Regions from separate parts of the Teredinibacter sp. KSP-S5-2 genome, predicted to be linked through region 1. Evidence: predicted binding sites of a transcription regulator. Region 1 holds the regulator's gene; each other region holds the start of a gene.
What was found. Region 1 encodes PhoB, which activates phosphate uptake and scavenging genes when phosphate is short. Its sites were predicted from a motif close to TGTCATAAANNTGTAACA; they were not measured.
Positions count from the first base shown of each region.

Region 2: the regulator PhoB is predicted to act here: its motif matches at 6,000-6,017, upstream of P5V12_RS15365 (TIGR00153 family protein).
Region 3: the regulator PhoB is predicted to act here: its motif matches at 2,325-2,342, upstream of P5V12_RS18510 (spondin domain-containing protein).

Region 1 is NZ_CP120416.1:4,711,532-4,722,696, forward strand. It holds gene P5V12_RS20210 (PQQ-dependent sugar dehydrogenase) at 1-145, opposite strand, end outside; gene P5V12_RS20215 (GNAT family N-acetyltransferase) at 270-1,442, opposite strand; gene phoR (phosphate regulon sensor histidine kinase PhoR) at 1,504-2,820, opposite strand; gene phoB (phosphate regulon transcriptional regulator PhoB) at 2,864-3,571, opposite strand; gene ubiA (4-hydroxybenzoate octaprenyltransferase) at 3,786-4,658, opposite strand; gene P5V12_RS20235 (HU family DNA-binding protein) at 4,765-5,043, shown strand; gene P5V12_RS20240 (dicarboxylate/amino acid:cation symporter) at 5,124-6,395, shown strand; gene P5V12_RS20245 (hypothetical protein) at 6,535-6,714, shown strand; gene P5V12_RS20250 (class I SAM-dependent methyltransferase) at 6,890-7,960, shown strand; gene P5V12_RS20255 (sugar efflux transporter) at 7,957-9,153, opposite strand; gene P5V12_RS20260 (response regulator transcription factor) at 9,387-10,091, shown strand; gene P5V12_RS20265 (hypothetical protein) at 10,092-10,514, shown strand; gene P5V12_RS20270 (TonB-dependent receptor plug domain-containing protein) at 10,608-11,165, opposite strand, start outside.
Region 2 is NZ_CP120416.1:3,586,978-3,598,142, forward strand. It holds gene P5V12_RS15345 (EAL domain-containing protein) at 1-1,420, opposite strand, end outside; gene ercA (alcohol dehydrogenase-like regulatory protein ErcA) at 1,404-2,570, opposite strand; gene P5V12_RS15355 (glycoside hydrolase family 18 protein) at 2,885-3,733, opposite strand; gene P5V12_RS15360 (anion permease) at 3,889-5,175, opposite strand; gene P5V12_RS15365 (TIGR00153 family protein) at 5,210-5,890, opposite strand; gene P5V12_RS15370 (P-loop NTPase fold protein) at 6,183-7,076, opposite strand; gene P5V12_RS15375 (D-2-hydroxyacid dehydrogenase) at 7,078-8,040, opposite strand; gene P5V12_RS15380 (two-component regulator propeller domain-containing protein) at 8,822-11,165, opposite strand, start outside.
Region 3 is NZ_CP120416.1:4,326,034-4,337,198, reverse strand. It holds gene P5V12_RS18515 (glycosyl hydrolase family 18 protein) at 137-1,849, opposite strand; gene P5V12_RS18510 (spondin domain-containing protein) at 2,411-3,106, shown strand; gene P5V12_RS18505 (spondin domain-containing protein) at 3,116-4,021, shown strand; gene P5V12_RS18500 (response regulator transcription factor) at 4,068-4,772, shown strand; gene P5V12_RS18495 (ATP-binding protein) at 4,762-6,276, shown strand; gene P5V12_RS18490 (GIY-YIG nuclease family protein) at 6,318-6,602, shown strand; gene P5V12_RS18485 (DUF3820 family protein) at 6,769-6,996, shown strand; gene P5V12_RS18480 (SDR family oxidoreductase) at 7,406-8,074, shown strand; gene P5V12_RS18475 (DUF3301 domain-containing protein) at 8,209-8,532, opposite strand; gene P5V12_RS18470 (HAD-IA family hydrolase) at 8,722-9,357, shown strand; gene P5V12_RS18465 (efflux RND transporter permease subunit) at 9,405-11,165, opposite strand, start outside.

The sequences.
Region 1 (11,165 bases):
AACTGGAACTGGAACTGGAACTGGAACTGGAACTGGAACTGGAAGGTTGAGCTAGGCCGCTGCTTTTTCCGTTACAGGCGACTATCACAAAACATAATAAAAAAACGGATAGCGCCTTAATTCTGCGTAAGAAATTATCGTTCATGATAGTGAACCAGATAAATAGGAAGTTATCGAGTGCAGCGGATACTATCACAGTCATTTTCAGTGAACACAGGTAAAAGCGAATGGCTTATACCATTTCACAGTATTCATAAATCAAATGAGAATTAGGGAATTGTTTTAAACGGAAGGTAATTACTACAGTCCGTGATATAGCGTTTTATTTCCTTAGCTTCTTCATTCACAAATTGATGAATGGCATGAGAAAATTCAGCGTGGCGAATCCAGTGGTACGAGCAGGTTTCAATTGGAGTAAATCCTCTTTGGATTTTATGTTCTCCCTGTGCACCGGAATCGAAGCTGTGTAAATTATTTTCAATGCAATATTCGATACCCTGGTAGTAGCAGGTTTCGAAATGCAACCCATTGATATCTTCGATCGTTCCCCAATAACGCCCATAAAGTGTGTGGGAATCCATAAAATAAAGCGCCGCTGCAAAAAAATCGGTTTTCATTTGTTTGTGTGCGGTAACTAATAATGTTTGTTTTGGCAACGCCGAAGCTGCCTGCAGAAAAAATTCCAGATTTAAGTAGCCATCGTGACCGCTGCGTTTTAAATAGGTGTCGCGATATAAAAAATAAAAGCGTTGCCAGTCTTCGCTGGATAATTCCGATGCCTTTCTTCGTTTGAATATGATATTTTGCGACAGGATGTCTTTGCGTTCTTTTTTTACGGATTTACGTTTGCGTGAGTTAAATGTGGTAAGGAACTCATCAAAGGTTCGGTAATTGTTATTTTGCCAGCGAAATTGGCAGCCTATGCGTGTACTAAAACCATTTTTGGTTTTCGACGGGAAATTGCTGGGAAATAAACAATGAAAACCGCTGGCGTGAATGTTTTCTGCATGTTCCTGTATCTTCCCAATGGCAAATGAATAAATGTTTTCCTTTTCATCTCCGGATACAAAAGGTGCAAGCCCAAACCTGGGGCCGACGGATGGGGTAAAGGGGATGGCATTCAGTAATTTTGGATAGTACTCCAAACCATAACGTGCATAGGCGTCCGCCCAACTCCAATCAAATACATATTCACCGTAAGAGTGATATTTCAGGTACAGCGGCATGGCTGCAATTAATTCGCTGTTATGAAAAACCAACAGGTGTTGTGGTTTCCATCCGGTGGTTTCTGTTGTACAGCCGGCATTTTCTAATGCAGCTAAAAATTCATGACAAATAAATGGATAGGGTTGGGTTTCATTATCGCTGTGATGAAACAGGGCGTTCCACTCACTGGCTTTTACCGCGTTTATTGAATCGATAAATTGACATTGTAAGTTCAAACTGGCACCTGTTGAGGCCGGGTTTACCTGTGGGCGGAGCTATAACATAGATCACGGATGCTTAGCTGACAATATCCATATTGTGTTCGACCAGGCGGTCGAGAGGAAAATGACAACTGAAGGTACTGCCCTTACCCAGTTTGCTTGAAATTTTTAGATAGGCATCGTGACGTAAAAGCACGTGTTTGACGATGGCTAAGCCGAGACCGGTACCGCCGGTTTTAGTTGCGCGACCGCCGTCGACCCGGTAAAACCGTTCGGTCAATCGTGGCAGATGTTTCGGATCAATTCCGGCGCCTGTGTCGGTCACTTCAATAACAAACTCGTTTTCGAGAATATGCGTAGCCACACTAATATCGCAGCCATCGGCAGAATACTTAACCGCGTTAAAGACCAAATTGGAAATTGCGCTTCGTATCTCTCTCTCGTTGCCAAGAATGACAATATCGCTCGCATCCTTTGCATGGATATTATGATTCCGCTCTCCAGACAGGGCTCGGGCGTCTGCCAATATGGATTCAATAACGGGAAGTAAATCGACCGCTTCCTGACGAATATCTCTGTCATCCGTTTCCAGTTTGGTCAGGGTAATTAAATCGTTCACCAACGCCGTCATACGTTGACACTGATCTTGCATCTGACTGAACGCACGTTTCCATACATTGGGAATTTCGTCGTTATCGGCCAGGGTTTCGATATACCCGCGAACCACGGTCAGGGGGGTGCGTAACTCGTGTGATACGTTAGCGACAAAATCCTTGCGCATTAATTCGAGTTTGAACACGCGGGTAATATCGCGAACGATGACCATGCGTTCGCCAATTCCAAACCGGTGAACCTGAAATTGTAAATGCTGGCCTGACAGGCGAACGGATTCCAGTTCTATCGGTTCGTCGTAATTACCCCCCTCAAAATATTGGATAAAATCCGGGTGACGGATAATGTTGGTCAGCTTGTGGCCCAAGTCTACTTGCCGAAAATCGAATAGCCGTTTGGCGGCCTGGTTCCACCACTCAATGTTGGAGCGGCCATCAACCAGAATAACCCCATCGGTAAGGGCCGAGGTCATGTCCTGAACGCGGCTTACCACCGCCTGAAGGCGTTGCTTGTCTTTTTCGTAGCGGTTACATAGCAGAATTACGTCATCGGCAATTTCGCCCCAGATGCCGTTTAATGTGTTCTTCGGGGCGGATTTACGTCGTGTGGTGAGTACCCAGCTTTCCAGTTTATGCAGGTTGTAGAACAGCCAGGCGATATAGAGCAGAAGGCCTATAACCAGAGAGACGGCGAGTTTTTCAATGCTTACGCCAATAAAAGCAACAACCGCGAGGTAAAGAATTAACCACCGCAGTTCGGTTTTCAGACCTCTGCGAAACATACTGCCCAATTATCGAGGTGAAGAGCATATTCTGCTCTGAGTATTAATTATTAGGCACAGACACTTTATTGGAGAATCGGTAACCTGCCCCGCGTACAGTTTGAATAAAACGGTCATGTCCATCAAGCGATAAGGCTTTACGCAAGCGTCGAATATGGACATCCACTGTACGTTCTTCCACATATACATTACCGCCCCAAACGTGATCGAGAAGCTGGTTGCGAGTGTATACGCGCTCTTGGTGAGTTAAGAAGAATTCTAGCAGACGATACTCTGTTGGACCCATTTGGACAGGCACGTCGTTAATAGTGACTCTGTGGCTACTTGGGTCAAGACAAAGGCCATCAACGCGAATAGGTTCACCTGTCGATAAGGTGTCCGTGCGTCTGAGTACCGCTTTCAGGCGAGCCACCAACTCCCGTGGGGAAAAAGGTTTGGTGATGTAATCGTCAGCACCGACTTCGAGCCCTTGAACTTTATTATCCTCTTCACCTTTTGCGGTAAGCATGATGATGGGTAACTCGCGGGTGACTTCGTCACGTTTCAAACGTCGTGCTAACTCAATGCCGCTGGTGCCGGGTAGCATCCAGTCGAGTAGAACCAAGTCTGGCTTGCGGTCGACGATCAGGCCGTGGGCCTCTTGCGCATCGCCTGCTTCCAATACGGAATACTCTGCCATTTCCAGAGCCACTCGGAGCATGTCGCGAATCGGGGCTTCGTCGTCTACTACTAAAATCGTTTTTTCTGCCATTTTACCTAACCTGGTGAATAGACCAGGCTTCCAATAGTTGCTTACTAAGAAGTTAAATCTGGGTTGGCGCAAGATTGCTTTTGTTGTTGCTCCAACACTTTAGGTACGCAGATTAAATAAAGCTTTTGTTGCCATTTTATGACAGCGGTGCTCAAGTTGCCGTTTAATTACAGAAAAAATGGCTCAGGCAGGGGATATTTTCTGTTTTTGTGCCCTATATGCCTGTAATAGGCCCGAATGTCTTGTCCAGTACAATACCGATAAAAATCACCATGCCAACGTAGTTATTGTTCAAAAAGGCCGTAAAACAGGCCTGTCGGTTCCGATCGCGCACCAGATATTGCTGATAGGCAAAGAAGCCCGCACATATCACCACAGAAAGCTGATAGATGAACCCCAGCTCGAAGCGACTGCCGATCATCATCAGTGAAACAATGGTCATGACTTGCAGTATGCCGGTAATGGCTTTGTCGCTATCACCAAACAATACTGCGGTCGATTTGACCCCAATCTTAAGGTCATCGTCACGGTCAACCATGGCGTAGAAGGTGTCGTAAGTTACCGTCCAAAGCACCACGGTGGTATACACCAGCCATATGCTTTCCGGCAGTTCGTTTGCCTGGGCAGCAAAGGCCATCGGCACAGACATGGCAAATGCCGCACCCAATACCACTTGGGGCAGGTGGGTGTGGCGTTTCATAAAGGGGTAGCAAAAGGCGAGCGCTACCGCAGCAAAAGACAACTGAATGGTAAGTTGATTAGTGAGCAGCACCATGCCAAAAGCCGTTAAGGACAGCACCAGAAACAGGATAAAGGCTTCACTGGCGGAGACTATGCCGGTTACCAGGGGTCTGTTGGCGGTGCGTTTTACATGGCCATCGACTTTACGATCGGCAAAGTCGTTAATCACACACCCTGCGGAACGCATCAGTACACAACCAAGGGTGAAGATAATCAATATGTCTATGCGCGGAATACCATCCGCAGCCAACCAAAGTGACCAGAGCGTCGGCCATAGAACGAGATAAATCCCGATGGGTTTGTTTAGCCGGGTCAGGTTGAGATAAGCGCTGATTTTCTGTTTCACGGTGCGGTCTTTATCATTTTTTTGAGTTATATCGACGAATGAGCCGTTGTAGTCCGAATTTTAACGTATTCTTTTAGTTGTATCTCAATTTACAAGGTCCGAGTTTATGCATAAAACCGAATTGGTTGCTGTTGTTGCCGAATATTTGGGCATTTCTCATAGAGAATCCGACAATATCATTGCTTCCACATTAGAACACATGACTGACGCGCTCGCGCGCGGGGAATCCGTTAATCTGATTGGTTTTGGGGCGTTTTCCGTGAAATCTCGTGCGGAACGAAAAGGAAGAAACCCCAAAACAGGGGAAGACATTACCATTGCTGCGCATAATCAAGTAGTCTTTAAGCCTGGTAAGGCGTTGAAAGAGATTGTTCAGCCGGCCTAGATAGCCGTAGTGACGAAGCTTTAATGATCTTTAACTTCCTCGCTGAAGTGCAAAATAATAATTAAGTAAGGAGAGAAGGAATGAAGTTACAGCTTCATTGGCAGATCCTGATATCCATCATTTTAGCTGTGGTTGTTGGTACGGCTTTTGAACCAACCACAACGATTTTTTCCATACCGTTACTTAGCATTTTTGAATTTCTTGGCACACTTTTTCTTAACGCATTAAAAATGGTGATCGTGCCTCTGGTGTTGTCATCCATTATTTGCGGAATGTCGGGTATTGGCAGTGGCGGTAATTTGGGGCGTCTAGGTGGAAAGACTCTGGCGTTCTACATGATTTCAAGTTTGCTTGCCATCTTAATGGGCCTGTTTCTGGTTAACATGATTCAACCAGGCATTATTGGTGGCGAGCCAGCGAAGGAATTACTGGGTTTAACGATCGATGGGCAAGTTGAACAAAAGCTGGAAAGCATCGGCAATCGCGGGGCAGGAGATATTGCAGAAGTTTTTTTACGGATGGTGCCGCCCAACATTGTATTTGCAGCAGCGCAAGGGCAAATGCTTGGTTTAATTTTCTTTGGCATTTTATTTGGCTTTTTTATGCTGAAGATAGAAAACGAGCATAAAAATATTATGATCGGTTTTTGGCAGGGTGTATTTCAAACCATGATGTTTATCACCATGTTTGTTATGAAACTCTCGCCATACGGTGTGTTTGGCTTGGTTGCAACAACAGCCATTGCAACAGATTTTAGAGAGTTAATGGAAACAGTCGGGCTTTTCTTTTTGACTGTGGCTATGGCCTTACTTGCGCATGCGCTGATTACTATGCCGATCTTGTTAAAAGTGCTGGGCAGAGTGAATCCGGTAAAACAAATTAAAGCGCTCTCTCCCGCTATGCTCACGGCATTTTCTACCGCATCCTCATCGGGTACATTGCCGGTGACGATGGAATGTATGGAAAAAAATGCAGGGGTGTCGAATAAAACAACCTCTTTTGTTTTGCCCCTGGGGGCAACCATTAATATGGACGGAACCGCACTGTACGAATGTGTTGCGGCAATGTTCATCGCACAAGCGTATGGTTTGGAGTTATCGTTTAGTGTGCAATTTACTATTGTTGTAATTGCATTACTGACGTCGATTGGGGTGGCTGGCATTCCATCCGCCAGTCTGGTTGCTATCACCGTAATTTTGTCTGCGGTCGGTTTACCTTTGGAGGGTATTGGATTGCTGATGATTACCGATCGGATCCTCGATATGATGCGTACCACGGTCAACGTCTTTAGTGATAGTTGCTGTGCCACAGTGATTGCTCGTACAGAAGGTGAAGAAACTTCGCTGCAGTAATCACCTTAAATGCCACAGGGAATAATTGAATTTTTCAGTGCGGGTAAACGTTTTTTTATGGGCGTGGTAAATAGCATTGTTATCATGGTGTGAGGAATATCAACACAATCTATTACAAAGAATTGATTGAGACTGTTACATGGCTGCCTTTATATTTCATGCCAAAATAATTTTGGGTGGCGTTTTTCATCATCATGTTTTTGATCAAGGGAAATTCCAAACATACTTTGCTTTAGAGTCGAGTTTTATTTGCGGACTTAAAAAAACTAAGGCAGTTGCCGGTTTTTTTTGTCCGGCAATTGGCTTCAATAGCCATTAAGCAGATATGGCCTGTTTATCATTGGATAGAGTTGCTGTTTGTTGTTTGGCTTAGTATATTTTTGCCGCTTGGTTAGATTTGCGTTGGGTCAACAGTTGAAGGCTTTCTTCTTTTGGTGGCCTGCTGACTCGTCTACTATCATCAACCCCTTTTTATTTGTGAAAATTATAAAATCATGGCTGAACTCTATACTAGCGACACAAAATCTGCTCTGGAAGCGATAACTGATGCACATAAAATTGCTTTTGCTCCCTACATCTTCCAGGCAACGGTTGCTTTGGATGGGTTAGGCATTCTTGGGGCAGTGGATCAGGCCAAAGAGGAAGGGGTATCGGTTGATAAGGTTGCACAGCAGCTGGGCCTGTCGCGTTATGGTGTGAGTGTGTTGTTGGATGCTGGCCTTTCGATAGGTTTGGTTTACAAACAGGGCGGTGCGTTTAAGTTAACCAAAGCCGGCCATTTTTTGTTGCATGATCAGATGACTCGCGTAAATTTCGAGTTTAGCCGGGATTTTAGTTACCGTGGTTTGGAAAAACTGATGTCCTCGATTCAAACGGGTGTGCCGGAAGGTTTAAAAGAGTACTCCGAAGAGAAAACCATTTACCCGATTTTATCTTCTTTGCCAGAACCGGCCAAAGCGAGCTGGTTTAATTTTGATCACTACTTTTCTGACAGTGCCTTTCCAGAAGTCTTGCCTATTATCTTCGAGCAGCCGGTAAAGAGATTGCTCGATTGTGGTGGTAACACTGGAAAATTTGCGCTTTCCTGTGTTGCATACGATGAAAATGTCAACGTCACTATTCTGGATTTGCCGCAGCAATTGGCGTTAATGAAAGAAAATATCGCGAATAAAACGGGTAAGGATCGGATAGATGGGCAGCCATATAATTTCCTGGCTCTGGAAGGTGGCTTACCTGAAGGCGCAGATGTTATTTGGATGAGCCAGTTCCTGGATTGTTTTTCAGAAGAAGAAATTGAGCGTATTTTGAAGAAAGCCGCAGCGGCCATGTCTGATAGTACGCGTCTTTGTATTCTGGAAACCTTCTGGGATCGACAGAATTATGAAGCCGCGGCACTAAGCATTAATTGTACATCCCTGTACTTTAGTTGCTTTGCCAATGGCAACAGCCGTATGTATGAGTCCGACGTATTTAAAAATATAGTGCAACGCGCAGGTCTGACTATAGATAAGTCCATCGACCATATCGGTAAAGGCCACTCATTGGTGGTATGCCGTAAAGCTTAAGCGGCATTGAGTTGGGCGCTGCGGTGCCCAACTGAGCTGTTCATGGTGATCAAAAGAACGAGTGCAATTAACGCGACGAATATGTTTACGGCATACACGGAGTGGTAGCCGAACCATTGAGCAACCACCGCAACAACACTGCTACCGATTACATTCCCCGCACTGATTGTATTTACAAACATGGCTGAGGCTGTACCGGTCTTCCCTGGCATCATATTCTGGAACCAGGTCATACCGAGGCCGGCAAGCGTACCGATAAAAATGGCATTAAAAATTTGTAGGGCGAATAGCTGCCACAAATCTGTTGCGAAGAAAAATCCGGCATAAAGCAATGCAGCGCAAAATGCGCCTATTCTGATCATTACCAACAGCGAAAAACGGCTGGCTAACCATCCGGCGAGGATCATCACCGGTACTTCAAGTCCCGCTGCGGTACCGTATATCCAACCGGCTTGGCTGCTTGGCGTTGCCATGGATTCAGCGAGAAACAATGGCAAACAGATTATGTAAGTCTGGTTGGCACTGTAGAGCAGCGCAAATGCCAGAATGGCAATGGTGAGGGTTCTGTTGCGGTTTGCGGCGGGTTGCAGCGGTGGTGTGGTGACACGCTGGACTTTAGGTAAAAAGGCCAGACCGCACAGGCCCACAGCAAAATAGCAAAAACCGACCAGAAGGTAATGGTACTTGGGGCCCAGCAGGGTAAATAAGTAAAAACCCAGCGGTGGGCCGCCAACCCAGGACACCGCTACGCAGGCTCTTACAATAGAGTTAAATAACGCATTGCGGTCTGGATGGAGAAACTGGTCGGCATATTCGCGGGTGATTGCCAGCATTTGTGAGGTAGACGCCAATGAAAAAGCAAAAAATGTTAAGCCTGCGATTAATACCAATACATAGCTATCGGCAAAAGCAAAAGTAATACAGGCCAGGGCACCACTGCTCATACCTATAAGGATGATATGGCGTCTGTCGCCAAGTTTGTCTGACCAATGGCCAACCACTTGCGCAAACACAATACTGGTGGCCGACATGGCGACGAAGAAGCTGCCAACCAAAAAAGGCGTTACCTTTAGGTGTTCGGCGAGATAAACACTCAAAGTGGGCACAATAAGCGCGAATAGGCCGCCGCCGAAGAGCGATACTATGCACATGATAAGAGAGTACTTTGAATAGAGTGTTTGATATTGCTGCACGAAAGTGTATCCGCCTGTTGTTGCGAGGGAGTCGAGTTGATTTTAGTGTGAAATACGCTACAGCAAAGTGTAGCTTGTGAAAATGATTGATTTTGCGAAAGATTTCAGCCACAAATACAGAAAACGGGGAAACTTTAAAGAATGTTTAGTAAAATCCGGGTGAGTTTTGGGCTGCATCGAAGATGATCTTGCGTCTAACATTATGATATTGAAAGTAGAGCTGGGGAATGGGCATGAGTGTCAGAATCCTACTTGTTGAGGATGACCAGAAGCTGGGAGAGCTTCTTCAAGAGTATCTGGATAACCAGGGATATATCACTCGAAGAGAGCAGGATGGAGAAGAAATTCCCGCTGCGATTGAAGAGTTTCGACCAAACCTGATCATTCTGGATTTAATGTTGCCAGGGAAAAATGGTTTTGATGTATGTAAAGAGGTGAGAGATACCTATACCGGGAAAATTCTGTTTTTAACCGCCAGCGAAGATGATATGGACCAGGTTGTTGGCCTGGAGCTTGGAGCTGATGACTTTGTTAAGAAACCGGTTCAACCTCGCGTGTTGTTAGCCAGAATTCGTATGCTTATGCGACGAATTGAGTCCCATCCCGGCGGTGGCGAGCATATTCAACAGTTGGTATTTGGTGGTTTATCAATAAAGAACAATACCCGTGAAGTGTATTTGCACGGCAAGCAAGTCGTTTTGACCCCGGCTGAATTTGATCTTTTATGGTTGCTTGCGAACCATGCAGACGATGTCTTAAGTCGTGACCAATTGTTTAAAGAACTGCGGGGTATTGAGTTTGATGGGCTGGATCGTTCTGTTGATACCAAAATAGTCGCCCTGCGGAAAAAATTGGAAGATAACGGGTCAATCGCAAGAAAAATTATCACTGTACGGGGTAAAGGCTACTTATTTGCATCCGATGCCTGGAATGAGTAAATGAACAAACTACTCATTGTCCTGATATTTCTTCTGCCCGTATCGGTATTGGCAGAAGAAAATGGGTGTGAGTTATTTATTTCCGGGGAACCGTTTGAGTTTCGGTTTGAAGGACAAGACTATTCCCTTCAAGGGGCGTCTGAGGCGGGAAAAAATATTCAATGGGATACGAAAATCCCTCCTCCATTGCCAATTGATAAAGCAAAAAAACTAGCCATAAAGTATTTGGCTGAAAATCCCGTCAGTAAGCTTGAGACTATTTTATATTCTGTCCAAATTGACAGCATTCAATGTCACGCTTCTGTTCTTCCTGTGTATTTTATGCGTTTTGTTACCGTTAAGAATAAACTGCCACAAGAAGACTATTTTTTAGCTGTCGCGTTTGATCAGTCCATTTTTTCCGCTGTTAAAAAAACAAAGTAAAATTTTTTGGATAAAAAAAAGGGAGCGATGAACTCGCTCCCAAAACCTTGCCTTGCGGCAAGGGGTCGGTCTAATTGTAAACCTACCAGGGGGTTAAAACTCTACGCGAAGCCCAAGGTATGGAAATATACCCCGGCCTTCCTCTTCTTCAATGGCTACGTCATCATCCGGACTGTTCACTTTGTCGTAATCCAGAGAACGCTCTGTGACATTTTTTTGGTTCAATGCGTTGATGACATCGACAATAAAGGCAGCATCGTATTTGCCAATTTTAAATTCGTTTTTGTAACGTATATCCAGTCGGCTGTATGTTGGTAGTCGATCAGAATAAGGCTCGCCGTATTCGGGTAAGACAGCGGTTTCATCTTCAAAATATGGGTTGTCTTTCACGCCGACGATGGGGGTGTAGGCCGAACCACTTCGAATTGTCCAGCGCCAACCAATATCCTGATTGTGTGTAAGTTGATAGTTGCCCGACCAGTTAAAGACTAACGGTGTATCCAGGTTATAGTCCTGGGTAACATCGGTTCGTTCATTGGTTCGTTTACTTTTGGCCCAACTTAAACCAACCCAGGTATAAAATTTGTCGGTCAGTTCTTTGTTAACAAACAAATCGAACCCGTAAGCTTCACCACTGACTTCGTTCGAGAA
Region 2 (11,165 bases), 1.1 Mb from region 1:
TTTCCGTGATTTCCAACTTGAGTTTATTGGGGGGCACGTTTTCCATATCCAACACATGTTGAATATTACTGACAAAATCCACCTCACTGAACTGTCGCGCACTGACATTAACCGCCAGCTTTAACCCAGCAGTGTTTTCGTCAGCCGCCCATTTCCCTAACTGATGGCAGGCTTGCTCAATGACCCAGTGTCCGATAGATGCCATTAAACCGGTTTCCTCCGCCAAGGGAATAAACTGCATTGGTGAGATAACACCTCGTTCCGGGTGCATCCAGCGTAACAGGACTTCGGCACCACACAGTTTTCCAGAACAGTACTGTGCTTGATAATAAAGTTGAAATTGATTCTGCGTTAACGCGTTTCTCAGCTCAACTTCCAACTCTGCCATATTAAACTGTGGCGCAAGTTCACCAGAGTCAAAGAATTTAAACGTATTTTTACCAGACCATTTCGCTTGATACATTGCCATATCAGAGCGGGTCATTACATCATCACTCAAGTCATTTCCATCAAAGGGTGTGATACCGATACTACAGGACGAGCGAAAATTCACTTCACATATAGAGAAGGTTTTCTCAAATGCAGACTGTATTTTTTTTGCCACAACGGTGGCCTTATCAAGCACCTGTTTTTTATTGTTTCCCAAACCTTCCAACATAACTATAAAGTCGTCACCACCGATGCGATAAACCGATTGACAATCCAAAACAGAACCACTTAATCGATTTGCCACCTCCTTCAACATGGCATCACCAATTGTATGCCCCCGCGTATCATTCAGATTTTTAAAATTATCCAGGTCAATAAAGAGCAGAGCTCCCATAAGCTCGCTTTCCTTTGCCTGCTTAATGGCGATATCGATTTTTTTTATGAGCGTTCGTCGATTGGGTAATCCAGTGAGAGAATCAAAATAAGCAAGCCGATGTACTTCTTCTTCGTATCGTTTTTGTAGCGTTATATCTTGCAAAAATGCTTCGAAGGTAAAGCCTTTTCCTTCCAAGGGTTTCAATAACGCATTGATGGACACCACAATGGGTTCTTTGGGAAATTTACGTAAACAGGCCTGAAAATCTTCTATTCTTTTTTCTTTGAGTAGCCGTTGTTTGAATTCCTGGTACTCATGGGGAAAATAGAAAAGTTGCGTGGTGATGTTTTTTACTTTGCTAAGCGCAGCACTTTTGTCAGCATAACCACATATGCGGGCAAATGCAGGGTTTACCTGTAGCAGCTTGCCATCTAACTCGGCGTGCACTATGCCATGTAGTGCATTTTCGAATAGCCACTTGTAGCGATTTTTTTCAACTTCAAGCTCATCCAGTTTTTTAATAAGCTGGGGGTAATAGGTCTTGCGTGCGGACAGGGTGCCCAGCCCGATCAGCTTTGTCAGCTCGTCCTGATTGTCTTTAGAGTGCTTCTTCATAAACCGTTGCAATATCCCGTCGGTTAGACGGCCTTGGGTTCGTGATTAAGCATGGGTCCAAAATGGCATTCGCAGACAGGAAAGGTATATCAGCTTTATGCACACCGCTTACAGATAACGTTTGGCATATTCCCACCTCGGCTTTCAATTGCACAAGCTGTTGTAGCAAGCGAGGTTTGATTTCGTTTGCAGTTAATCCTCTGGTATCAATACCCATTGTTTCGGCAATCACTTTAAAGCGCTCTTGTGCCCGCTCATAATTGTAGGCAACCACATGCTCTAACAACATGGCATTACACAAACCATGAGGTAAATCCAAGTAGCCACCGAGGCTATGGGACATCGCATGTACCGCACCCAGAATAGCATTGGAAAACGCTAAGCCCGCTTTCAATGAGCCGAGCATAATATCTTCACGCAGCTTGAGATCGTCCGGCGTTTGAATGAGTCTGGGCAAACTATTATTAATCAGTTTTATCGCATCCAGCGCGTTCATATCAGTTAACGGCCCGGCACCCGTGGAAACAAAGGCTTCAATGGCGTGCACTAATGCATCAACCCCGGTACACGCGGTCAAAAACGAGGGCATAGTGGTGGCCGTTTCCGGGTCAATGAGTGCCACATCAGGCACCACGGTTTTGCTGATGATGGCAAACTTGGTTCGTTCTTCCGGATTGGAAATAATGGCAAACTGAGAGACGTCAGCAGATGAACCTGCGGTAGTGGGAATAAAAACCAACGGAGGAATGGCGACAGGAATAGTATCGACACCTTTAAAATCGATAATGGGTTTGTTATTGGCGGACACGATGCCAATGCCCTTCGCGCAGTCCATCGGGCTACCCCCGCCAACGGCAACGATGACATCGCACTGGGATTCTCGATATAGCTCTGCGCCTGCCATCACCTCGTGGGTGCGTGGATTAGACGAAACACCGGTAAATTCGACCCATTCCAACCCGGCCTCAGCCAGGCTTTCCGTGACATCCTCCAGCCAACCTGCAGCCTGAACCCCAGGATCCGAAACAACAAAAACCCGCCGGGCACCAAAGTTGCGTGCAAAATTCGCGACTGACCTTCTCGCACCCACACCGAATACGATTTCTGGCGATACAAACTTTCTCAAGTCCGAAACTTGCGCATAGCTCATCCAATAACCTCGAAGATATATCCACGACGCGTGATTCACGGGGTCGGATTCAAGACGAGACAGCACACCTGCTGTAGCAAAACGCGCGAGCAGACGCCTGTTAGAGCCAGTTTCGGCGATGTTTGGGGCACATAGCGTCCAAATGGACTTGAGCCTCTCGTTTTGAAGTAGATCCCAGTACTAGAAGTTTAGTTAACCGCTTGGCAAAAACCATTTTGTTAGATCAAATAACGCAAAGAGAATGGCGCCAAAGGGTGGTATACCCCGCAACGCCATGCCCCACCGCCCAATCTAAACAGTGGTGTAAAGACGTGTTATTTCAGCCCCAGAGCTCTACCAACTTCTCTGGCCCAGAAATATTGCTGATCACTGGAAAACTGCCAGTTCATCATACCGCCAAAATCCCCCTGAGCTTTCAGCGGTGTTATTACCTGCTCCACAATAGTTGCAATGGGCAAATACCCGGAACCGGCATCATGCTCGGTTACTGGTAAGCCAACCAGTATTTTCTCAGCGGTGATACCTGGCAAGGCCGAGAAAGCCTTACAAGCGGCAATAATTTGTTCAGGGTTACTACTCCAAGGGTGGTTGTTATAAAACTGCACATTCAACCAATCAATCAGCAAGCCAACTTCGGCCATCACTTGTATGTACCCATCCATACCACTGCCCTGCTGTAAATAGGGTGGCTGCGGCGCATGACTGATCACAAACTTTTCGGCAGGAAGGGATTCTCGAAGATTCTTGGTCAGACTGATCAGAAAATTCACACCACTGTAACCTGCGACACCAGTGAATGCCCCGGTATCCTCCCAATCGATATCAACGCCGTCCAACTGATTCTCTTGCACAAAGTCGGCAATCGATTTGGCCAACTCGTCTTCATGCCCGACCAGAGCCTGATATGCCGCAGAAGACATTTCGCCGCCGCCAAACGAAATCAACACTTTCTTTCCCGCTTCATGTAACTCTTGTATCGCCTGCCGGGTAGTCGAGGTAAGCGAGGTCGATGTGGCTGCGATCCCACCACCAAGCTGCCAGTTTAATGGTGCTTCCGGCCGAGAAAATATGAATGCGAGTATCACATCGGTGTATGGGAGAGATATCGCCTGATCGAGAGATTGTGAGCCGTTGTTGTAATAAGTGACTAACCGTGTATTCATGCCAAACCTCCAGAGGGATGGTCTCAATGGGTATGGCAATTAAGCTAGCCTATAGGAGAAAGGCACGTGTGAATTTTCGTGCTTATATTTTTTGCAGGGCAAAAAAAAGGCGGGTTACCTTACCCGCCATAGAAACATATAGACTTTAAATGGACTTAAGAGAATAAGCCTTTAAAGAAAAAGAAGAACAGAATTGCCAAACCTGCACCTGCCGGAAGAGTTACGATCCAGGACAGGAAAATGGTTCCAATCACACGCAGGTTAAGTGCACCAATACCACGAGCCAGGCCAACTCCGAGTACCGCACCAACCAATGTATGAGTGGTCGATACCGGCAAACCAAAGCCAGAAGCCAATACCACTGTACCTGCAGCACCTAACTCAGCGGCAAAACCACGGCTTGGGGTAAGCTCTGTGATTTTTTTACCGATAGTGGCAATCACCTTCCAACCGTATGTTGCCAGACCAAGGATGATACCCACACCACCAACCAGCAGAATCCAACCTGGCATGGCTGTTTTAGCAGCAATGGTTTCTGTTTTTAGAACGCCGTAGATCGCGGCCAATGGACCCACCGCATTGGCCACATCGTTCGAACCATGAGCAAAGGCCATAGCACAAGCGGTAAACACCATAAGAACGGCAAACACCTTTTCCACATTGGCGAAACGACTACCGTGGCCACCCTCTTTAACCGGCAAGGATTCTTCTTTGATTTTTGCCAGGAAGAAAATACCAATACCTGAGACTAATAAGCCGATAACAACGGCGATGCCTGCCTGTTCTATAAAGCTGAAACTAATACCAATATCTTTAAAGACATGTTTTAGACCCTTAATCAGAGTCACCATCGTAATCAGGAAACCGACAGCAAACATGTAGATAGGGATATAACGCTTCGCTCTCTGGAAGGGGTTTTCGGTATCAAGAATAAGGACTTGCACGCTACGGAACAGCAGGAATGATATCGACCCGGCGAGCAGCGGGGAAACAACCCAACTGGCCACGATTTTGCCCACTTTAGCCCAGGCCACCGCTTCCACGGAGATACCAACAGCAGCAAAACCAACAATCGCACCAACAATGGAGTGTGTGGTCGATACCGGCCACCCCATAATACTGGCGATAAGCAGCCAGGTACCTGCCGCGAGCAGAGCGGAAAGCATACCGTAGATGAGATATTCAGGAGCATCAACCAGCAACGAGGGATCGATAATCCCTTTACGGATTGTTGAGGTCACTTCACCACCAGCCAGGTATGCGCCGGCAAATTCAAAAAGCATGGCGACAATGATCGCTTGTCGAATAGTGAGCGCTTTTGATCCTACTGAGGTGCCCATAGCGTTCGCTACGTCATTAGCACCAATCCCCCAAGCCATAAAAACGCCAAATATACAGGCGAGTATAAGAAAGATTTGATAATTCTCTGCGATAAGAGACATGATAGTTAAACCCTAGTAATGACAGATCAGCTCATTATTTTGCGAGCAACAATTGTAAACGACTACCTACCTGCTGAGCTCGATCGGCCAGATCACCTACCCACTCAATAACGCGGTACATAAACATAACACCCACTGGAGGAAGCTCATCCTCCAACCCAAATAGCGTTGAGCGAATAGCAATCTGTAATTCGTCAGTTTTATGCTCAACAAGATCCAACTCATGAATAAGCCGACCTACGATATCCAGTTCTTTGCCACTGAAACCGGTTTCAAGCAGCTCATCCAATTCTTCAATCGCTTTCAGCGCGTGCGTAGAGGTATCTACAGCAGAGGCAACATATTCTTTCATTGGAGCGCGCAAGACTTCCGGGAAGACCATCTTCCGCCCCAGCATAATGCCAGCGATATCTTTCGCTCTGTTTGCAATTTTGTCCTGAACAGCCAATAGCTGAAGTAGGTCTGTGCGAGGCACAGGCAGAAACAAGCTTTTGGGCAAGTCCAAACGCAATTGCTTCTTAAGTACATCTGCCTGATGTTCTAGCTCTGAGATTTCCTGCTGAATGGCTTCTGCCTTGTCCCAATCATTCGCACAGGTGGCTTCAAAAAAAGCCGTGAGTTTGGCTGCAGCCTGAGTAGCAACAACCATGTGCTCCTGCATAGGTTTAATTGGAGATTTTCCGAACAAATTCTCCAGAGGATTGATTATAGCCATGAAAATTATCTCCCAATTTCAGACGACGGGCAGTATAGAAAAATTATCGAGCTTGTACAGCTTTTTTGCAGTTTTTTTGCACAAATATTAAAAAAAGAATTTTCTACTCTGTAATAAATATGTAATACAAATATTGTATGTATAGTGCAGGTTTTATTACCTTTGATTTTTAGCAAAAAAACAGCGAGAAAATTCATATATTCAATCTCGATGTCAAACACAGACACATATACATGCTAAAAATTTAGCACACATTTTCTAACGTATATAAGCTTATTTTTGTGTAAAAATATTAACCGCTATCATCCTTGATAATAAGCTGTGTAACGGTATGGTCTAAATCCAACTGTATATACACATCACACAGAAGTGGCATAACAGATAAATTATGTTGGGTAATACGTTCAAAATATGGGACAAAATTATTAATCTTTTCTTTCGCAGAGAAATACGCAGTTTTATCCAGTTGTTTTTTTTCTTTTGATATCGTTTTAATTTCTTGCTCAAGACGCCATTTATATACAGACTGAATACAAGGCACCTGGATAAAAACAAGCATATCCAGCAACTCAAATAACTCGGCATATTCCGCTGTCAAATAATCATTTACTGTCTGCCGCCAACGCCCATCGATATCTTTCTCTTTTTCCAAATCATTTATTGGTTCAGTTAATTCACTTTGATACTGCGGCACACTGCCAACACACCAGCCTTCAAACAAAATGAGGTCTACCGGACCTTTAACTCTTTCCCATTTCGAATCCGGCAATCGATCATCAATCAATTTGCTAAACTTGGGTACGGCCACCACCTCATCAGCATCAAGTTTTTTTAATCGGTGAAGAACATCCAAACCAAGCTTAACATCATGTGTTCCCGGCACACCTCGAGTAGCAAAAAGAGGATGAACACTTTCCGACTTTATTTTTCGCTCATGCTGAGTAAGGTATAAATCATCAATTGATAAAATTGCTGTATTCCACTGATAGTTTTCCTGTAAATAATGCTTTAAATAATCAGCCAGTGTTGATTTACCCGAACCCTGTGCACCGTTAACCCCTATTACAATCGGCCCTTCACCTTTTTTTTGTCGAATCCATTCTCCCAGACGGGAATAAAACTGTACGGCAACAGACTCAAATACCGAAGGCAATTTGTGTTGAGAAATAAAGTTTTGTATGGCCATGCTAAACCACAAGGTTGGTTGGTTTATTGTGAACAAATTGTTCAATATTATTCATAACCTGATCAGCCAGAACCTGCATTGCTTCCTGACTTGCCCAGGCAACGTGAGGAGTAAGAATGACGTTGGGATATGCCGCTAATGCCATAGCCGTACTATTTTTCTCCGGTGGTTCCTGTGGTACCACATCCAGCCCCGCACCGGCTATCCACTGCTCATCTAAAGCCTGTTTTAACGCTTCAAGATCAACGACACCACCACGGGCGGTATTAATTAATAACGCGTTTTTTTTCATTTGTTTTAAATTATCGAGATGAATAAGATGCTGGGTTTGCTCGGTTAGCGGGCAATGCAAACTGACAATATCTGACTGAGCAAGCAAGGCATCCAGAGGTACTGACCGGGCAAAAGGCAACTGATCTCTACCGCTCAAACTGTGGTAACAGACATTCATACCAAATACTTTTGCAACCTGAGCAACGGACTGGGCAATGGTACCGGAACCGATTATTCCAAGCTGATTTCCCGCCAACTCATGTATTGGCTGATTAAAATAGCAAAACTGGTTTTCTTCCTGCCAACGCCCTCGATTTAGCTCATCACGGTAGAGTGCTAGCTGTTTTCGCAACCCCAGAATCATGGCAAAAACATGCTCACACACCGTTGTTTTAGCGTAACCGCGGACATTACAAACGCTTATCCCCCTTTGTTTACAGGCTTCCAAATCGACAGCATTAGTCCCGGTTGCCGCGACCACAATCAATCGCAGATCAGGCAACTGATCAATAAGCCGTTGATCGATCACCACCTTATTAGTGATGCATATGGTTGCCCCCCACAAGCGATCCAGGGTTTGCTCAGGGGAGGTAGAAGCATATTCAAGCCAGGAATGGGGAAAAGAGAGGGAATTAAAGGTAACTTCTTTGGCAACGGTGGCCCTATCCAGAAAAACAATTTTATGCTGCATTACACTGTCCCCCCGACAAAATACGATTAGGGCCTACACTCATTTAACTGTCACCGTTCAAACAGAGATAGCTCTAGTTTAGGTAGCTTGATGAACCAAATAAACGGCAAGTTAGGATAAATCGTGTATTTTATGCCACAACCCGCAGGGCCTGAGCTTTTGCCCCGTACCTTTCTATCCTACTCATGTATGTCCGACACTCACGACCTGCTCTGCCTTGCCGGATAACCTCCAGCAGAGAGAATTCAATGAGTAAGAACAGGCTCTAGTGTAGCCGCTTTCGTCGAACCGGCAGCGAGGCTCGATCAACTTATACGTAGAATTGCCATTGATTTCTATAAACTTGGCACAGAATATCGCTCAGGCCACCGCAGGTTGCGGCCGGAGGTAGAGAAACCGACACACAAGCAGACAAATCGCTACTCTGCTAAGACTGTGATCGTTATATAAGACTGGTACAGCAGATTGCCGCAGGCAATGCTCCTGTCAGAGTCATCTCCCCTAACCAACGAAATCAAACGATATAGAAACGATATCTCCCTAAGCACTCCAGGTTGGCGAACAAGGGGACTCATCAGAACTTCTGATTACAGAGTATCAGGCCTTCCTATTTACCCAGGGAGAATGGACTCGACTGTCGAAAAGGCAATATAAATTGCCAGACACAAGTCTGACCAGAAAGTGAGGAGAAGCTAAAAAAGAATAAAATTATGCCGCAGCCCTATCGAGAAAAATGGATAACTCGCCAGGCCATTGTGGACATTCATGCTCGCTTAATGCTTTACACATTCAAATACTCATCGACGCAGGAAAACAGTTCCACTTTTGATAACGGTTTTGTGAGATAAGCATTTCCGCCGGAGTTCATTCCCTCTTCAATATCGCGGGACTGATCCAAAGCAGATAAAAAGATAATAGGCAGTTCTTCTTTGGAGTACTGATCTCGAATACGCACGGCCACTTCATAACCACTCATTTGTGGCATCATAATATCGAGAATGATTAATTCGATACCTTCTTCATTAGTTAAAGCATCCAACGCAGAAAAACCATCTTCCGCCTCAACCACCAGATAGCCACGAATTTCTAACAATCCACGTAAAACCATTCGATTTACCGGATCGTCATCGACAATTAAAATCTTGTGAGTATCACCACAGTCTTCCCCGGCATTAATATTCGATTTCTTTTCTTTCTTCGGTGTTTCAGGTTTCACGCTATCATGTTTCACATTTTTATATACGGGTAACGTAAAGGTAAACTCGGTACCGCCAGAATCTCTCGGCACAACAAGAAGCTCACCCTTATGTAACTTAACAATCTTGACCGCCAATGCCAGACCAATTCCTATACCCTGTTCATGACGAAAGCTTACGTTGTCAGAGTGATAAAACAGATCGTATAAGGTCTTTTGTTGTTGACGAGAAATTCCCCGACCATCATCCGACACAGTAACGGACACATGATCATCATCAAAGGTAGAGGAAACCGTCACAACACCGCGATCAGAAAACTTTATCGAATTATCAACTAAGCTGGTGAGCAGTTTTGCAACACGCTCTTTATCGGCGTATACCGGTGGCAGAGGCTTTGTCAGACGACTTTCCAAGACAACGGACTTACCCTCCACCAAGAACTGCATTGAGTCCACAACGTTTTGAATCACATCATTCAAATCCAGTGCAGCACGATTAAGTTCTGAATTTTCCATGGTCAGCACAGAAAAATCGATCAATTCGGATATAAGATTCGACAGCCGCTTACCACTCTTGGATATGGACAACAGCTTTTCACGACTCGCATGAGGGTTGACATTTTCATGAGTTAAAGCTTCGGTTAAACCAATAATACCGTTCAATGGGGTTCTCAGTTCATGGGAAGCATTGGCAATAAAATCCGCTTTAACCTGGTCAAAATGAATTAATTCATTATTAATTTTTTTCTGTTGTTCCAGCTCGATACGTCTTGTGCGAGCATTAAGTATGGCATAAAGGAAACCGCCAATAACGATAAAATATATTAAATAAGCCCACCAGGTAGACCATAGGGGTGGCCTGATCTCGATTTTTAACTTCTTAATTTTTTCGTTCCAAACACTGTCATTATTGGAACCTTTCAAATAAAAAGTATACGTACCTGGATCCAGATTGGTATAGGTAACGGAAGATTCACCTTGAGTAAAGATCCAATCATTATCAAACCCCTCAAGCATATAAGCGTACTGATTCAGAAGCGGATAAGTGTAACTCAAAGCAGAAAAATCGATAGAAAACGAGGATTGCTGATCGCTCAAAACAACTTTGTTTACATGATTAATATGTGCTTTCAGCGGCGAGCCATTCACACCGATATCAACAGATCGGTTAAATATTTTAAAATCCGTGAAAACGACGGGTGGAACAAATGAGTTATATTTTAGGGTGTCTGGATAGAAAACATTAAAACCTTCTGTTGTTCCCAAATATAAACGACCGCTACTATCTTTGTAGGCCGCATCTCTTATAGATTGAGAACCGACAAAACCGTCATCTTTACCATAGGATCGAATGGAGAAATTTCTATGGTCAATTTGAGCAAACCCATTGGATGTTGTTGCCCAGATACTTCCATTATTCGCCTCAATAATACTGGCAACACTATTACTGGGAAGGCCATTATCCATAGTCAACTGAATAAGTCTGCGGGACAGGCCATCCAAAACTATGATGCCATTGTCATGGGTACCAAACCACAAATTGCCATGACTGTCTTCATATATCTTAAGAACACGCGTATCAACACCCAATTCAACTTCAAATCGCGTAAAGGATTTAAAATCCGTCGCGTCCTTATCCAAGTATTCAATTTTTCTTTCACTGCTTAACCAGATACGTCCATGTCGATCCTCAAAAATAGGCCAGGCAAACTCCGCCCGGTTTTTTAGATTATTGGAAGCAACGGTTTTTACACGAACAAAACTGTCATTATCGTAATCGTAGAGACTTAATCCACCAGTCTCGGTTGCCACCCATAGACGTTTTTGTGAATCAAATAATATTTTCCAGATGTATTCGCTATTCAAACTATCGGGGGCTTTCGGATCAGGGTGATAATGAGAAAGCTCACCTGATGTTTTATTATATTTA
Region 3 (11,165 bases), 390 kb from region 1:
ATTGTTGCCTGCTGCATGGCTTTTAATTGTTTATATAACGTAAACGATCGTTTTGTTTGTGTTTATTTCGAGGGTTCAGATTTTTTGGCCAAAAAAAGCCCCCAAGTTGGGGGCCTTGATCAAGAAGAGGAAATCTTTAGTTACATTGATTATTTAACACACAAGCTGCTACGCCGTTGGAGAAGAAGTAATTCACAAGCTCATCTTCTTTCGCGGACCAAGCCATCACACCACCCAGATTCGGATAGGCTTTCGCTGGTGTGTAGCCACCGCCACATTGCAATGTGCGCAAACATTTAATTGCGGCTTTCACAATCGCGGGGTCGGTATAACCACTTCCAGCAGCGCTTGATGAACCGGAAGCCGGTAAACCAATTACCACTTTTTCCTGCGGTAAACCAAGGTAGCGAGTACCGGTACTGGCAATGTCGAAGCCTTCGATCATGGCTTCTGTCCAGGCGACCAAACCATCTTGTGTTGCAGAATCGAAGAAACGGTTACGGTCGATGCCGGGCATTGAACCAGTGTTGTAGTACTGCATTTGTACCCAGGAAATTTCATTGCGCAACTCATTAATCAGTGGCAAATAAACGCCCCAGTTAATGCTGCCAAGCCAGTTGGTTGGTGTGTTTGCACCGATGGTGTGGGCCGTTTCTGGAGCCATGGTGAGCAAAAAGTCTGGGCCAAAGTGTGCCTTGATTCGTCGAATTGCACGCACCAGGTGATCGGCAGAGTATTGCGGGTTGTCAGCGTGGATCAATGTGTCCGGGTTGGTCGACAAACCTTTTTCGGTATCAATATCGATGCCGTCCAGGCCATATTCTGTTGCAATGGCGATGAAGGAATTAACAAAGTTATCTTCGTGAGACTGGCTGGTCAGGTATAGCTGATCCGCCGCGCCACCGATAGATAGCAAGACTTTTTTACCCTGGGCTTTTGCTGCTGCGACTTCTTCCGGGGTCGGGTTGTTTTGCGTGTAGTCCGCATTGGTAAGCTTTAAACTTCCGTCAGCATTGGTTTTAGGGAAGGCAATGTTGAGCACGTTGTAGTTAGGAATATCAGTCATCACCTGACGAGGCCAATGCCAGTTCTCATAGTAGCCAACCAGTTTTACGCTACTGCCACCGGAGCTTGATGAAGACGAGCTGGAGGAAGAAGAACTACTGCTGCTGGAACTGGATGAAGAACTGCTGGACGAAGATGAACTGCTACTGCTTGAGCTGGACGAAGAGCTGCTGGATGAAGACGAGCTGCTGCTTGAGCTGGAAGAGCTGCTGCAGGTGCCGCCAAGATCCCATGCCATATCCCAGTACAAACCCGTGCCTGGAGCGTAAGCCCAGTCCGCATCGGATGAACACCAACCGGCAATTTCACAGGTGTAGTTTGCGCCTGCATTGGTAACTACTTGCCCTACCGCGTAGCTGGTTCCTGGTACGTATTGAGTACAGGTTGAGCCGCCGCTGGACGATGACGAGCTGCTGGAGGAAGAAGAGCTACTGCTGCTACTGGAACTGGATGAAGAGCTGCTCGAAGAGGAACTGCTGCTGGAGCTGGACGATGAACTGCTCGAAGAAGAGCTGCTGCTTGAACTGGATGAAGACGAGCTGGAAGAACTGTTGCACGCACCATCGAATTTCCAGGCTTCCCATGGGCCGGAGTTGGCTTCCGGGTCATTGCCTTGTGTCCAGTAGGCTGCGGTGTAGCCATTGTTATTATGCTGGACTTGAGCGCCGCCGGAGTAGGCTTGTGCTGCTGCCCAAACGTCACGGCTGCTGCAGTCGATTGCCACAGCATTGACTGCGGTGAGCGCGCCGGTAGCCAGCATGAATTGATACAGTTGTTTTATCATAAATCGCTATCCTTTTATTGTGTTTATTGCGTTACGACTTGGAAAAATCTCGCCAAGGTTCCTGATGAAAAACAAAAAATCTGCCACGTTTTCCAGTGGGTTCCGTTGGGAGGGGTTGTGGATAATTAACAGGTGTTGTGAACTATCCAGATGCTTTATCGAGTGATGCGTGATAATCGATTTTTATTCGTACTTATATATCGACCTATGGTCCAGGCTCAATTTATTCACAAAGCAGCGTTTGTGTCTGTGAAAAACTTCCGTAGATTAACATCCCTTTTGTGGCTTTTATATTGCCTTAGCCTATATCAAGCCTTCTTTGTTACATGCTGATTGCATAGTGTGCATTTTTTCACTCGTAACGTCATTGCGATGCATGCGCCAAATAAGCTACTGCTATAAGTCAAACGTCGAATATAGCAGCATTGTATCCATTTTTTTCTCATTTTGGCTTGGACGTATTAGTCAGAAAATATGTGATAAAAAAGTGATTTTTTTGTGACGTGGTCACGACTTTTCTTTTTTAGACTGCCTGAACTGTATCGGTAAGAGGGTAGTGCAATGACATTCAAAACATTTATTACAGCTTCGCTGTTTGGCTTGGTTTCAGTAAACAGCTATTCGGCAACGGTAGATATTTCCATTACGAATTTAACTCAGGGTATTTACTTCACGCCATTATTAATCAGTGCCCACGGGGATGTGCATTTATTCGAGTTAGGCAGTACCGCCAGCCCGGAGCTGCAGGCAATGGCAGAAGGGGGCGATATCTCCGGGTTGGCGAGTGCTGTTTCAGCATTGGGGGGCAGTAGTGTGGAAAACCCCGCTGCGGGTTTATTGGCTCCCGGCAGTACAGCCATGACCATGAGTTTTGATACCGGAGATCAAAAATATTTGAGTATTTTGGCAATGCTGTTGCCGACCAACGATGGTTTTGTCGGGTTAGATGCATGGTCAATCCCGGAGCAGCCTGGCGACTATACTTTATATCTCAATGCCTATGATGCGGGTACCGAAGTAAACGATGAAATTGTTAATGGTGGTGGCGCACCGGGTACACCTGGAATACCGGCTAACCCAGGCGCTAACGGTGGTATGAATGGAACCGGTGTGACGACCATAGAAAATAATAATAGCGTGCATATTCATCGAGGAAATATTGGGGATACGGATGCGGCAGGTGGAGCGAGCGATGTGGACGCCAGAATTCATCGCTGGTTAAACCCGGTGGCCAAAGTGATTGTGACTGTGAAATAGGAGGTGGCTATGAACGGGCTCGGCACATTAATAAAAATTTGTTTACTGATTTGTATCCCCCTCGCGTTTACTGCATGTGGCGGTGACGACAACGACGATGAAGTGCGCAGTCTGGAGAGCCGTGTTGCTGAATTACAAATGCAACTGGATCAACTGGCTGTGGAAGATACGTCGTTAGCAAATAATTTAGCCGCAATTAATACACGGTTGGAGGCGTTGGAAAATGACGCTACCGTCGCTTCCGAGATTGCGGAAATTCAGATTTTACTGGATGACATTGCAGAACGTATCGCTGCGTTAACGGCGGCAGCAAAAAATATTTACCGTATTACTTTAACCAACCTTACTGAAAATCAGCCACTTGCGCCGGCCGCTGTATTGTTACATGGCGCGGATTATTCGGCCTGGAACATCGGTGAAGCCGCAACAGATGGTTTGGAAACTTTAGCGGAGTCTGGTGATCCAACAGAAGTCATTGCTGAAGCCTCAAATGCGATATCTGCAAAATCTTCGGAAGCGGTATTGGCTCCTGGTGATTCATTGGTATTGAATATTTCGGGCTTGTGGCAAGAGGATTTATCGCTGACGTTGGTGTCAATGCTAGTCAATACCAATGACGCTTTTGCCGGAGCGAATACACTTGCTCTGTCACATTTGCGAGTTGGCGAGCAATTTAGCTATATTGCCCCCATTTACGACGCCGGTACGGAGCGCAATACGGAAACGGCTGAAACCATTCCCGGTCCAGCGGGTGGCGGCGAGGGTTTAAATCGCATTCGCGATGATGTGGCAAATCAGGTCACCATGCATCCGGGTGTGGTTTCTCAGGATGATGGCTATGCGCAATCCGCGTTAGATTCATCCCACCGTTTTGATCAGGGCGCGTTAAAAATTGATGTTGCGAGAATGGAATAAACAATCATGATTAAGGGCAGTTTGTCGCTCTGTTGAAATAGAAATTATGACCGCGAAAGTATTAATCGTCGAAGACCAAGAGGACATAGGTTCACTCATTGCAGTGAACCTGGAGTCCTTAAATTTACAAACAGTACATTGTCGTGATGGTTTGCAGGGGTATCTGGAAGCGCAAAAAAATCAATATGATGCAATTATTCTGGATATTATGCTGCCGGGTATGGAAGGCTTGGAGGTCTGCCAAAAATTGCGGCAGGAGGCAAATTACACGCCCATACTTATGCTGACAGCGAAAAAATCCGAAGCGGATCGTGTTGTTGGTTTAGAGGTCGGTGCGGATGATTATCTAACCAAACCTTTCAGCGTTCGCGAGCTCCAGGCTAGGATCAAAGCGCTACTGCGTCGTGTGGCTTTTCACGAAAATACGCAAACAAATAATCACACCGAAGATTTACTACGGTTTGATGATCTGACTATTGATATTCAAAAACGAAAAATATTACGTAACGATATGAATATTAATGTCACGGCCAAAGAGTTTGATTTATTACTCTATATGGCACGACATCCCGGTACGGTTTATACCCGTGAGCAGTTGCTTAATGCGGTATGGGGATACCAGCACGATGGTTACGAACACACTGTTAATTCTCATATCAATCGGCTTCGTTCAAAACTGGAAGAGGATTCGACCAAGCCCAAATTTGTATTAACCGTTTGGGGGGTAGGGTACAAGTTTTATGATAGCTAGTTTTTTACAGACGCTGTTTGGCCGTATTCTTCTTATCCTGGTGGGCGTGTTCACCATCTTTGGCGTGTTCTCTACACTGCTGGTAGTTAATTCATCGAAAAATTACGAACAGGAAGTGACGCAACGAATTCACCGGGAGCTGGCCCAGCATGTGGTGAATAGTTATTTGCTGTATGAAAATGGCAAGCCTAACTTCGCCGCTGCCAAGGCGACGTTTGAAAATTTAATGATTTTAGGGCCGAACTTTGAATTTTATTTGGTCGACAAGGACGGAAACATCGTCGCGCACAGCGAAAAAACCAATCATGTTGTGCGTAAAACTGTTGACCTGAAGCCCATAAAAGAATTTATTACAACCAAAGGCAATCAAGGTTTAATTTTTGGCGAAGACCCAAAATACCAGAATGTGAAAAAGATTTTTTCCGTTGCGCCAATTATTCAAATGGGGCAAACCTATGGTTACCTTTATGTGGTTATTGGTAGTGAAATTCGGGCGGAGTTGGAAGAACAGTTATGGGGAAGCCAAATTCTCCAGTCGGGAATGTGGTTGTCTATTGGTGGCGGAGCCTTGGCAATTTTGGTGTTGATTGTTGTTATTCGTTTGGTTACCCGACCACTCTCCCGCCTTATGGGGCAAATTCAGGAAATTCGTGAGTTGGGTTTTGAAACCAGTGACGAAGTGCGGGAAAAAATCGAGCAGAATCTTGATTGCTGGGATGGCAATAGTTCAAATGATATTCAGTTGCTGGGTTTTACCTTGATGAAGGCTCTGGAGAAATTGCAGCTACAGTACCAGAATATTGTCACCATTGATGATCTGCGAAAAGAATTGCTTTCCCATGTTTCCCATGATCTGCGTACACCCCTGGCAGCGCTGCTGGGCTATTTGGAAACCTGGGAAATTCAACAGGAAAGTCTGACCAAAGAAAAAAGCGAACAGTATATTTCCACCGCCCGAAAAAGCGCACAGAAAATTGCGGTGCTTATAGAACAGTTATTCGAATTGGCTCACCTGGATGGCGCTAACGTGTCGGTGAATAAGGAAAGTTTTCCCATCGCAGAATTAATTCAGGACGTTCTGCAAAAATTTACTATTGTGGCTGAGAAAAAGAATATTGAGCTGGCGGTAGAACCAAAAGACAGCAGTATTTTAGTCAGTGCCGATATCGAAAAGCTGGAGCGTGTTTTTACTAACCTGATTGAAAATGCGTTGCGCCATACGCCGGAAGGCGGAAAAATCACTGTTGAAGTACATCAGAGTCAGAGTAAGGTGGTGATTCGGGTATGCGATACTGGTATTGGTATTCCAGAAGAAGATTTACCGCATGTTTTTGATCCGCATTTCAAGGCTGGTAATAGTGTGAGAGAGAACACTTCACATGGTGGTTTGGGCCTGGCGATAACCAAAAAAATTCTGGAACTGCATGAGTCTGTGATCAGTGTGCAAAGTAAAATTGAGCAAGGCACAACATTTGAGTTTGCCTTGAACTCGGTGCGAGCATAAAGCACTATGTTTGACATTTGTGGTTAGCTAGTGGTAAAGCAGTGAGTGATTCAGGCTTGTGGTATGTGTATATTATTGAAACAGATAATCACCGGTTATATACGGGGATTACTAAAGATGTTGCGCGCCGGTTTTCTGAGCACCAAGATGTGTTTGCGGGGAATTCCGGGGCCAAGGGGGCTAAATACTTTCGCACCGCCAAACCGGTTCGTATTGTTTTTCAGGAAGCGTGTGATAACCGGTCAGAAGCGACAAAAAAAGAGATTCAGATTAAATCTTTAAGTCGTGCACAAAAACTGAAATTAATAAATCAACATTCCGGGTAAAATTCTGCACGTTTCCATTACTTGTATTCTATGGGAAGTTGTTCTCGAATAATTCTTGTATCCTTTATCTTCTAGCTGGTCAGATGAACGAATTATGCTAACCTAGGCGCGTTACTGGCATCTCTGTCATAAATGAATCATCACACCGTAATATAGGGCTACCGCTATCATTGAGAAACAGCATTTAATAAAACTGGCCAATATGAAAATGCCGTTTGGTAAGTATGCTGGCCGGGTTTTAATTGACCTGCCTGAAGAGTACTTGCTTTGGTTGTCTAAGAAAGGAATGCCAAGTGGTGAGTTGGGCTTGCTACTGGCGCTTGCGTTAGAGGTGAAAATAAATGGCCAAGAGTCCATTCTTGACCCATTAAGAGGCTACCCGACATTGCATTAATTCCTTTTCTGATAGCCTCAATTACGCTTGCTCATTTAATGAGCTGAAGGAGCATTTTGGGGTTGTTCAAGAGGTAAAACATAAAAAGATCGAAACGGCTGATTTCTTTTACTTCGGGCATGGGTAGCGAGTTCATGGTTCACTCCAGCAACTATCTGGTTGTTTTTAATCATTGGTGACCAGATTACAACGCTCTGGCTTAACGAAAACTGAATGCTTTTATTCAGTGACAAAAAAACTGCAAGGTTAAAGTGTGTTCGAAGAGGATAATTGTTCTTGCATCGGTATTTGCGCGACAGGTTTTTTATACTTCTACTTTTGGGGCTAATTTAAACATTGAGTTTCTGTAATCCGCCTTAATATAGAATCCATTACGTCGTGTTTCCTGTTTTATTGCTAAGGGTATGTTATGTCTAGAACTGTATTAATTACGGGTGCCAACAGAGGTATCGGTTTTGCTCTATGTGAGCACTATGTGAACAATGGTGATGAGGTTTTGGCCGTGTGTCGTACACCGTCAGAACAGTTAAGCGCTCTGTCGGGTGTGACCATTATTGACGGCGTGGATGTTTCTGTGGCGGAAGATCTTGCCCGCTTAAAATCTGCGGTCGGGGATAAAAACATTGATATTTTGATTAACAATGCGGGTATTTTGTCCAACGAATCACTGGGTGCAATTGATGTAGAGGCAATTGAGAAACAATTCATGGTCAATGCTATTGCGCCAATTCTGGTTACTGAAGCGTTGATGGCCAATTTATCTGCGGGCTCAAAAGTGGCTATGATCACCAGCCGTATGGGGTCGATTGCCGATAATGGCAGTGGCGGTTACTACGGGTATCGTATGTCCAAGACAGCACTGAATATGGCTGGCGTTTCTCTGGCTAAAGATTTGGCACCAAAAGAAATTGCTGTAGCCTTGTTGCACCCCGGCTTTGTGCAAACGGATATGGTTAACCATGCGGGTGATATTAGTGCCAATACTGCGGCCAAAGGTTTGGTTCAGCGTATCGAAGAATTAACCCTGGAGACCTCTGGTGGTTTCTGGCATTCCAATGGAGAAAGCCTGCCCTGGTAATTTCTCAACGGGCTATTACTTCTTGGGGTTATCGGTATTGGCACTTCTGTTGAGTACTGTGCCGTTAACCCAAGCACTTTTCTTTGTTATTCACCTCATCAAATGGTTGGTAATTCTGTAAAACGGTTATCGAATTAATGCATGTATTCGGTCTTGAATGGCGCGAGTTCAATCGCTTGTACATGTTGGCCGCGTAAACGTATCGACCCTTTGTATCTGTAATCGCCTACAGACGAGAATTCAAAGTTATAGACTCGTTCTACTGTAAATAAAGAATGGCCGGAACGGCGCAGTCTCAGGCGTTGTAGTGTGACATTCTGATCGAGTAACTGGACGCCGGATTTTTCACAATGCAGCATTGCTGATTTTCGCGCTAGCCTGCCGGCATTTATGTGTTGCCAAAACAGGTAGCCAAGCAAGAGCAGGAAAAGTGCTGCTACTAAGTCGTTTATTGTCATAGGTCGCTACCGGTATTCATCAATGTTTTTTATTGGGGCGTAAACTAGAAATCAAAGCCGTTTTTTACTGATGCTTCCCCGGTTGCGATTAAGCCGCCACGGAAGTTATGGTTTATCATTGAATAGTACCACTTATCGTCACTGATTCTCTCTATTCTGGATTGAAGTGACACAAGCTGGGAGTTGTTGATGTATCAGGCATTTATTTTTGATCTTGATGGCACTTTGGTGGATTCGTCGCGGGCGATAAGCGCGGCGATGACTGCCTGGTGTCAGCGACACGACTTGGATCTTGAGCGTGCTTTGCAAGTGTGTCAGGGAACGCGAACAGAGGATTTTGTTGCCGAATTTGCCCCTCATCTCCATGTTGAGCAAGAAGTTAAGCATATTGAGGCGCTGGAAAATGAATACCTGGATTTTGTTGAACCGTTAGTGGGTGCCGAGGCATTTGTACATTCGCTGGCGGGCGGTCAATGGGGCATAGCGACCTCCGGCCCTTACGATATTGCATTCCCCCGGCTAATGAAAGGCAACTTGCCTGTGCCTCGAGTGCTGGTGACTGCGGAAATGGTGAGCCGAGGCAAACCCCACCCTGAACCGTATTTGTTAGCCTGTGAGCAGTTGGGTGTGGATGCGCAAGAGGTTCTGGTTTTTGAAGATTCCGATGCAGGTATTGAGTCAGCGCTTTCTGCTGGATGTGATGTGGTTGCTGTGGGCTATGCGCATTCGGTTAGTCGGGACCGTTTGGTCGCCAACATCACCGATTACGCGGGTCTTAGTGTACAAAACACTGAGCGACTAATCCTGAACGGACTCAGCGAGTAATTTTTTTTGCCAACTCAAGCCATATGCTCATTCAAGCGTGTGGCTTTCTAGTTTTCCGTAAAGCCAAAATCTTCCAGAATGGAATACATCGCTGGTAGGACAACCAGTACCAGCAAGGTGGAAGCGATAAGCCCGAAGCCAATGCTGGTCACCAGAGGAATTAACACCTGAGCTTGCAAACTGCTTTCCAGAAGCAATGGTGCGATGCCGGCGATGGTAGTAAATGAGGTCAAGAATATTGCTCTAAAACGATCGCGGGATGCCTGGCTGGCAGCATCATGAACGCTAAACCCTTCGGCGGCACGTTGTTTAACGGACTCCACTAACAATATGGAGTCGTTCACCACAATGCCGGCGAGCGAGACAAAGCCCATGACGCTGGGCATGGTTAAATCCAGGCCCATAATAATGTGCCCCCATATCACCCCAATAAATGCCAGTGGAATAGCGAGCATGACAATAATGGGTTCCAGATAATTGCGAAACTGCAAACTAAGCAAAAGGAAAATACCGATAGCGCCGAGTAAAAACCCTTTTCTTAAAGAACCTCCGGTAACGGCAGCATTTTTTACTTCACCTTCCAGAGTAATCTTTACATCCGGGTATTTATTTTTAAGTTGCGGAAAAAATTCTTTTTGAGTATTGAGTAATACCTGATTCGTGTTTGCAATATCCGCATCGACATCACCGTACACGGTGACAGCGCGCATATTGTCAATGCGATGAATACGCGCGTAAGATCTGTCCTCGGTAATCTCAGCCACTGCTCTTAACGGAATGGGCGTTTCACCTTTGGTTGAATAAATACGCATATTTTCAAAATCCGCCAGACTGTCACGGGAGGCTAAATCCAGTTTGACTTGCAGTTCGTAATCCTCTCCCTCATATTGAATATCGTCAATTTTTACCCCCTGATATGCCGCGCGTAATTGTTTGGCGATGGACTCTGCCGGCAAGTTATGAACCAGATTTCCCGGAAGCAGGGAAATATTTAATTGCGGTTTACCCTGGCGTAAATCATCCATCACATCCACTACGCCGTTATAACCACGTAACCAGTTTTGCAATTCGTAAGAAGCACTGGAAAGCTGTTCAAGATCGTTCCCCTGTAAACGAATTTCTATCGCCCGGCCAGCGGGTCCCATGGTGGGTTGTTTATATTGAATATTGATCACGTCGGCAACGTCACCAACTTCCGCCCGCCATAAACGGGTTAGTGTGTCCATGGTGGTTTGACGTTGGTCCGCTGAGAGTAAATCGACACTGATGGTGGCGATATGTGTGCCGGTTTCGAATGCATCCTGATTTTGGTTGTATGACACGGTAATATTTTTTAATAACCGTTGCCCCTCAACTTCTTCCAGTTGTTGATCAACCTGTTGGAGGCCGTGTATGACTTTGTTTACTACGGCTTCGGTTCTGGACAGTGGTGTGCCCTGGGGGAGTAAAATTCTTGCCTGTACTACATCGCCGTCCAAGTCTGGGAAAGCTTTAAATTTAAGTACACCCGTAGCTAACATACTGATGGAAAAAAGTAAAAGTGCAATGGTTAAGCCCACTGCACCATAACGATAGCGGACGGACATATCCGCCAGCCGGCCAACTTTATGGCGAGTTTTTTCGAATAGATCAGTAAATTTCTGTTTCCATTTGAAGGGTTCTTTTTGATTGTGGTGCAGCGAGTGCATTAAATGATGAGGCAATATACAGAAGGCTTCGACCAGGCTGACACTTAACACCGATATCAGTACAACGGGCATCACCTTAAGCACCTGACCGATATCCCCTTGCAAAAACGCCAGGCCGCT